One region of the Pseudoalteromonas sp. SR44-8 genome, then DNA from elsewhere that is predicted to be linked to it. Evidence: predicted binding sites of a transcription regulator. Region 1 holds the regulator's gene; the other holds the start of a gene.
What was found. Region 1 encodes sigma-54, which starts transcription at its own class of promoters, with help from an activator protein. Its sites were predicted from a motif close to GTTGGCACGNNNNTNGNNT; they were not measured.

Region 1 (3,535 bases):
GCTGAAAATACGGCACCACCTGCGGATCAAGTCTCTATCAGTGCTGAAAAGCAGCTTGCCCAACTGAAAGATAATATCGGTATTTTTGAAAAAAATGTCGAAATCATTCATGGTAACCGCCGTATCAAAGCGGATCGACTTGAAGTCCATAAGCGCGAAGATTTAGGCAATAACAAACAATTGCTTGTTGCAACTGGTAACCCTGCTTACTTTGAAGAAAAACAAACTGATGGCACAATAATGAGCGCCAGTGCTGATGAAGTCCGTTACGATGTCGCCAAGCGCTATTTAACGTTAATTGGTAATGCACAAGTCACTCAAGCAGGTCAAAAAATTAATGCCAAAAGCATTACCTATGATATGGACCAACAGCTGATCAGTGCTGAAAAAGGCGCAAGCTCAAACGATCGCGTACACACTATTTTGGTACCTGTTGACAGTAAAAAAGACAAACCTAAAGGGCAGCCATGAGTATATTAAAAGCTGAATTTTTAGCAAAAAGCTATAAAGGTCGCCAAGTTGTAAAAAGCGTGGGTTTAGAAGTTAGCGCAGGCAGCATTGTTGGCTTACTGGGTCCTAATGGCGCAGGTAAAACCACCACTTTTTATATGATTGTGGGTTTAGTACCTAGCGACAAAGGTAAAATAAGTATTGATGATAATGACATCACTTTACTGCCAATGCACAGTCGCGCACGGTTAGGGATTGGCTACTTACCACAAGAATCATCCATCTTTCGTAAGTTAACTGTTTATCAAAACCTGATGGCTATTTTAGAAACTCGTAAAGAGCTGAATAAACAAGCCAGAGAAGAAGCACTAGACAGCTTACTTGATGAGTTTAGCATTCAACATATTCGCGACAGCCAAGGTATGGCATTATCTGGTGGTGAACGTCGTCGAGTTGAAATTGCACGCGCTTTAGCCGCAAATCCAAAATTTATCTTACTTGATGAGCCTTTTGCTGGCGTTGATCCTATTTCAGTGTTAGATATAAAGAAGATTATTGAACACCTTAAAAACCGTGGTATTGGCGTACTTATTACCGACCACAATGTACGAGAAACCCTTGATGTTTGTGAAAAAGCCTACATAGTTTCTCATGGGGAGTTAATTGCATCAGGTACCCCTGAGCATGTACTTGCCGACCAAACAGTCCGCGATGTTTACCTGGGCGAGCAATTTAGGCTATAAAGCCACGCTCGGCTAAGTATCTGCTAGACTTAACGATGATAACAATAAAAGGATTGTTAGAGATACATGAGGCAATCACTCCAGCTGCGCATGGGCCAGCAACTTACAATGACACCACAGCTGCAACAAGCAATTCGCTTATTGCAACTCAGTACATTGGATCTCCAGCAAGAAATTCAAGAAGCACTCGACAGCAATCCATTGTTAGAGCTAGAAGAGCATGAATATTCAGACGACACGGCTGGTAAAAACGAACAAAAACAAGATAACGATGACTTAACCGTTAGTGCATCAGCAGACAACAAGCCCAGCGAATATGAACAAGAAAGTAGCGAAGCATTAAGTAAAGAGACTTTAAGTGACGAAATGGCTATGGACGTCACCTGGGACGAATACATGAGTGCTGCGCCAAATACGTCATCCGGCCCAATGCCTGAAGATGAGTCAATTTATCAAGGTGCTTCAACTGAAACCCTGCACGAATATCTGATGTGGCAATTACAGCTCACACCTTTTAGTCCAACCGATGAAGCTATTGCCATTGCGATTGTTGAAGCTGTTGACGATTCAGGTATTTTAACCTTGAGCTGCGAAGACATCGCAGAGAGCTTAAATCAAGGTAATAACGAAGAAGAAATCGAACTAGACGAAGTGCAAGCAGTGTTAAAACGCATTCAGTTATTTGACCCTGTTGGTATTGCTGCGCGCAGCCTACAAGAATGTTTATGTATTCAATTAAATCAATTTGATCCTGCAACTCCTTGGATTAGCGAGACTAAAATGATTTTAACTGATCATATCGATTTATTAGCTAGTCGTGACTATCGCACTTTGATGAAAAAGACTAAGCTTAAAGAAGATGAGCTGAAAGAAGTAATGACACTGATCCACAGCCTTAACCCAAAGCCTGCGGATACTATAGTACGCGAAGAGTCAGAGTATGTTATACCTGATGTCTCGGTGAAAAAAATTAAAGGTCGCTGGGTGGTTGAACTTAATCCAGACAGCATGCCAAAAATTAGAGTGAACAGCCAATATGCGGCAATGTCACGCTCAGTAAAATCAAGCACTGACAGCCAATTTATACGCTCGCATTTGCAAGAAGCTAAATGGTTTATTAAAAGCCTAGAAAGTCGTAACGAGACGTTACTCAAAGTAACTAACTGCATTGTAAAACAACAGCAGGGATTCTTTGAGCATGGCCCTGAAGCAATGCGACCTATGGTACTAAACGACGTTGCTGAAATGGTTGAGATGCACGAATCAACAATCTCTCGCGTAACGACACAAAAGTACATGCATACCCCCCGTGGTATTTTTGAGTTAAAGTATTTTTTCTCAAGTCATGTAAGCACTGAGAACGGCGGCGAATGCTCTTCGACAGCTATTCGAGCATTGATCAGAAAATTGATCAGTGCAGAAAACTCAGCGAAACCATTGAGTGATAGTAAGATTGCAGATATATTGGCAGAGCAAGGTATCAAAGTAGCTAGACGGACTATTGCAAAATACCGCGAGTCGCTGGCTATTCCACCGTCAAATCAACGTAAAAGTTTGATTTAAGGCGTAAAATCACAAGAGGAAAATGCTTATGCAACTAAATTTAACTGGTCGTCACGTAGAAATTACTGATTCATTAAGAGACTATGTAAACAATAAGTTTGCCAAGCTTGAAAGGCATTTTGATCATATCAACAATGTCCATGTTATTCTTGATGTAGAAAAACTAAGCCAAAAAGCAGAGGCCACATTACATGTCAGTGGCGCTGAATTATTTGCCTCGACTGAGCACCAAGACATGTATGCAGCTATTGACGGACTAATCGATAAACTTGATCGTCAAGTAATTAAACACAAAGAGAAGCACGCTCGACACTAACACTATGAAATTAAGCTCACTTATTTGTCAGGACTGCAGTAAAGCTGCGGTCCTTTTTAATAGCAAAAAACGGATCATTGAATTTATAAGCCAATTGGCTCATGAACAACTCCCTCAGCTATCACAACAAGAAATCCTCAACGCACTACTATCGAGAGAAAAACTAGGTAGTACCGGTATTGGTCGTGGTATTGCTATCCCTCATGGCCGTATGAGTGGTGTTGAAAACCCGCTAGCAATAATTTTAGTGAGTGAATCACCGGTTGATTTTGATGCGATTGATAATCGCCCAGTTGATATATTTGTAGCCCTCATCGTACCAGATGGTGACAGCCAACTTCATTTGAAGACGTTAGCCACAATTGCTGATAAACTCAATAACAAAGATTTTTGTAAACAACTACGTAGCGCAAAAACAGACCAAGATTTGTATCATGTAATTGCAGCTCAATCGTAGTCATAC
Region 2 (3,535 bases), on a different contig from region 1:
TGTGAGTGCGATGTGGTAGTTATCATACTCTTTGATATTATTCATTACTGTCATTAAAGTTTGATGCGTACTGTTTTCGTCAGCGGCTATTTGTACTGTGGCGATATTATACTTCGCAGCAAACATCGCAAGGTTAGTGGTAACTTGGTTTAAGTCAATTAATCGCCCCGCAAAATACACCGCATTGCTTTGGTCAATACTAAAATGAGCACTTTTAGTTTGTTTATCAATACTGGGTTTATCTACAGGCCGTTGCAGCTCTATTGCCACAGGTTTTACAAATGAAGTTGTAACAATAAAAAATATTAAAAGTATAAATACAATATCAAGCATCGGCGTCATATCAACGTCAGCGTTTTGTGGGTTTACATGTTGTTTATTTCTCATAATGGAACCTTGTTATTTTTGATAAAATGCTGCGGCGCCACAGCGGGATAGTAGGTACCTATTAATAAGCCTAGACGATTAAAATCATGCTGTGGTTAAATAAACATGCTATTTTTATTAATTATTTGCATTATTTTGTTATAAAAATCATTTAACTATAATTATGAGCATAAAAAAGCCCAGCGCGTGGCTGGGCTTTCATTTAAGCATTGTGGTTAATGCTTCTGCATACGGCTCATTTCCGTATGACAGCTTTGCATGGTCAGTAATACTTTAGCGAGGGCGGCTTCACAATCGTGCGGTTGTGGTTTTTTCATGGCAGCTTTAATTTCTTCAAGTGTTTTATCTTCCACTTCTTCAAGCTCTTTGAGATAAATTTGATCGTTGTTGGCACTAAATTTTGTGATCAGTGCGGTATATGCTCGGCGAGCTTCAACAGCAAAAGACGAACCATCTTCTCGTTCACCTTGCTGATTAATAGCGTAAGGCTGTAGGTTTTCAACGCTGACTTTACGTGCGTCTATCATACGCTGAAATAGCGCACCAATGGCTGGATCTTGTACTTTTTCCTGCGCCTTTTCATAAAAGTCGATGCCGCTGTTCATTACTTGGATAATGTCAGTGATATGATTTACTTCGTTTCCTTGCTGGGCATTCATAATATTGACCTCTTTAAGTTAAATGAATATTAAAGTTCAAGTAACTTAAAGCAATTGCCATTCCATTTTTAAATTATTTTAACATCATGATTATTAATACTTTTAAATTGATGTTTGCTTACTTGAAAATACCAGTAAGCAAATTTTACAGGGCTTTTGTAAGAGCGTTACTTTAATTCATCTGCAACTTCGGCTACTTTTTGGCGTAACCAAATATGACTGGCATCTCTGTGAAGTAATGGGCTCCAAATCATATCTAACTCAAATGGTGGTATAGGGAAGGGAGGCTCCAGAATTTGCAAACCGGGATCATCTAAATAAATATTAGCGGCTTTTGAAGGGAGTGTCGCAATCAGGTTCTTCTCTTTCGCTAGATGTATTGCAACGTGGTAATTACGGGTGAATGTGGCAATATTTCGGTGTTTACCAAAGTGGGCGAGCGCTTCATCAACCCAGCCAAGTTTTTGTACGTCTTTAGGATCCATACCAACCCCGACACCAAAACCTGTTTTACTTACCCAAATATGCCGAGCTTTTAAATAACTATCGAGGCTAAAATTTTCAATGATCGGGTTGTCAGCTTTTACTAAACAACAAAAGCTATCTTTCCAAATACGTTTGTGATGAAACGACTGCGGTAGGTTTTCGAAACGATTTATTGCCATATCAACTTTACCGTTTTCTACATCATGAAAAGTAACATCACTTGGAGTGAGAATATCGAGTGTGGTATCCGGCGCTTCATCGTGTAATTTACTCAGTAGCTTAGGTGCTAAGGTGCTGGCAGCATAGTCACTGGCCATAATCCTAAATACCCGTTTGCTTTGGCTGGCCTCAAATTCACGGTTTGGTGCAAGCGTTTCTTCTAATGTCATTAAGATGCCACGGATCACCGGCTGCAATTCAATAGCTCGTTCAGTGGGCACCATACCATCACTGGTGCGTACTAAGATCGGATCGTTAAACAGGTTACGTAAACGTTTTAAACCATTACTCATTGCCGGCTGTGTAATGCTAAGCTGGTTTGCGGCGCGAGTAACATTACATTCGCGTAATAAGGTGTCGAGATAAACGAGTAAGTTTAAATCTATTTTACTGATATTCATTGTGTGTCCTTTCGTCTACCATTGATGGATAAAACGCTGCGCTGCTGGATAAGGGTAGATATGGCTAACGACCCCTGCTTTTATATTTCGTTGCGCTTGCTGCCAAAATGCGACGTCTAATAGTTCTGGATGTGTTTGGCTGAAAACTGCTTTGTATTGCGGGTTTGGCATTACAAAAGTGCATAACTGCTCTGGAAATACATCTTGTGGTGCCACAGAGTAACTTTGCTCATTGGTTAAGTAGTCATCATAACTTTTTGCTTTAGGCAATGCCCTAAAGTTCATGTCTGTTAAATATTGCACTTCATCATAATCATAAAAAATAATGCGTTTGTGTTTACTGACACCAAAGTTTTTAAGTAACATATCGCCTGGGAAAATATTAACGGCGATCATTTCCTTGAGTGCTTGGCCATATTCTGCAATGGCAACAGCGGCATCTTCAGTATTAGCTTTTTCTAAATATAAATTCAGTGGCGTCATGCGTCGCTCAATATACATATGTTTGATGATCAGTAAGTCGCCTTCGATGATCATTGATGAACCAATAGTTTGTTTAAGCTGTGCAAGCAATGTAGCGTTAAAACGCGCAACAGGGAATACGACGTTAGAATACTCTATGGTATCTGCCATACGACCAACCCGATCATGGCTTTTAACTAATTGGTAGCGTTTGAGAACGGTATCGCGGCCAAATGGTTTACTTTCACCAAATTTGTCTTTAATTATTTTAAATACATAATCAAATGAAGGTAGGGTAAATACCATCATCACCATGCCCGGTGTGCCAGGGGCAATCACAAAATCATCACTGGAGCGTTGTAAATGGGTTAAAAACTCGCGATAGAACTCGGTTTTACCTTGTTTATGAAAGCCAATGGCATTGTAAAGCTCTGCTAAGGTTTTGTTGGGCATTAGTTGGTTTAAAAACCGAACTAATGCGGAAGGAGCGTGGGTTTCAACCATAAAATAAGCGCGAGCAAAGCCAAAAATAACCCGCATTTGCGATGAGTTAGTCAGTAAAGCATCGAGATACAGACCTTGCTCTTGATGATGTAACACCGCAATAATAAATGGCTGCACACCACTTTGTGATACCACACGGCCGACAATATAGGCTGCTTTGTTGCGATAAAACGGCGTTTGTAATATGTCAAAGCGCATTTGCCACGCACGGTGATGGGTGTCGGGTGCTTGTTTATAAAACGCCTTTACTAAAAGTCGTATATCGCGCTCTAAATTAACAAAATCGGCTTTAAAATCAAATTGATTAATTATTTTACGGATAGTGGGCTTTAAGCCGTCTACAACAGGAAAGTAGCTGCGGTATTCTGCTTCTACAGGAAGCGCAGGGGCATCTGCTAAGGTGGCTTTTACAAAAAT

Region 2: the regulator sigma-54 is predicted to act here: its motif matches at 1,095-1,113, upstream of H5183_RS08335 (PA2169 family four-helix-bundle protein).

The regions. Positions count from the first base shown of each region.
Region 1 is NZ_JACJDS010000044.1:24,649-28,183, reverse strand. It holds gene lptA (lipopolysaccharide transport periplasmic protein LptA) at 1-471, shown strand, start outside; gene lptB (LPS export ABC transporter ATP-binding protein) at 468-1,193, shown strand; gene H5183_RS18375 (RNA polymerase factor sigma-54) at 1,260-2,756, shown strand; gene hpf (ribosome hibernation promoting factor) at 2,785-3,072, shown strand; gene ptsN (PTS IIA-like nitrogen regulatory protein PtsN) at 3,077-3,529, shown strand.
Region 2 is NZ_JACJDS010000013.1:60,841-64,375, forward strand. It holds gene H5183_RS08330 (biopolymer transporter ExbD) at 1-387, opposite strand, end outside; gene H5183_RS08335 (PA2169 family four-helix-bundle protein) at 603-1,046, opposite strand; gene H5183_RS08340 (LysR family transcriptional regulator) at 1,214-2,152, opposite strand; gene aceK (bifunctional isocitrate dehydrogenase kinase/phosphatase) at 2,168-3,535, opposite strand, start outside.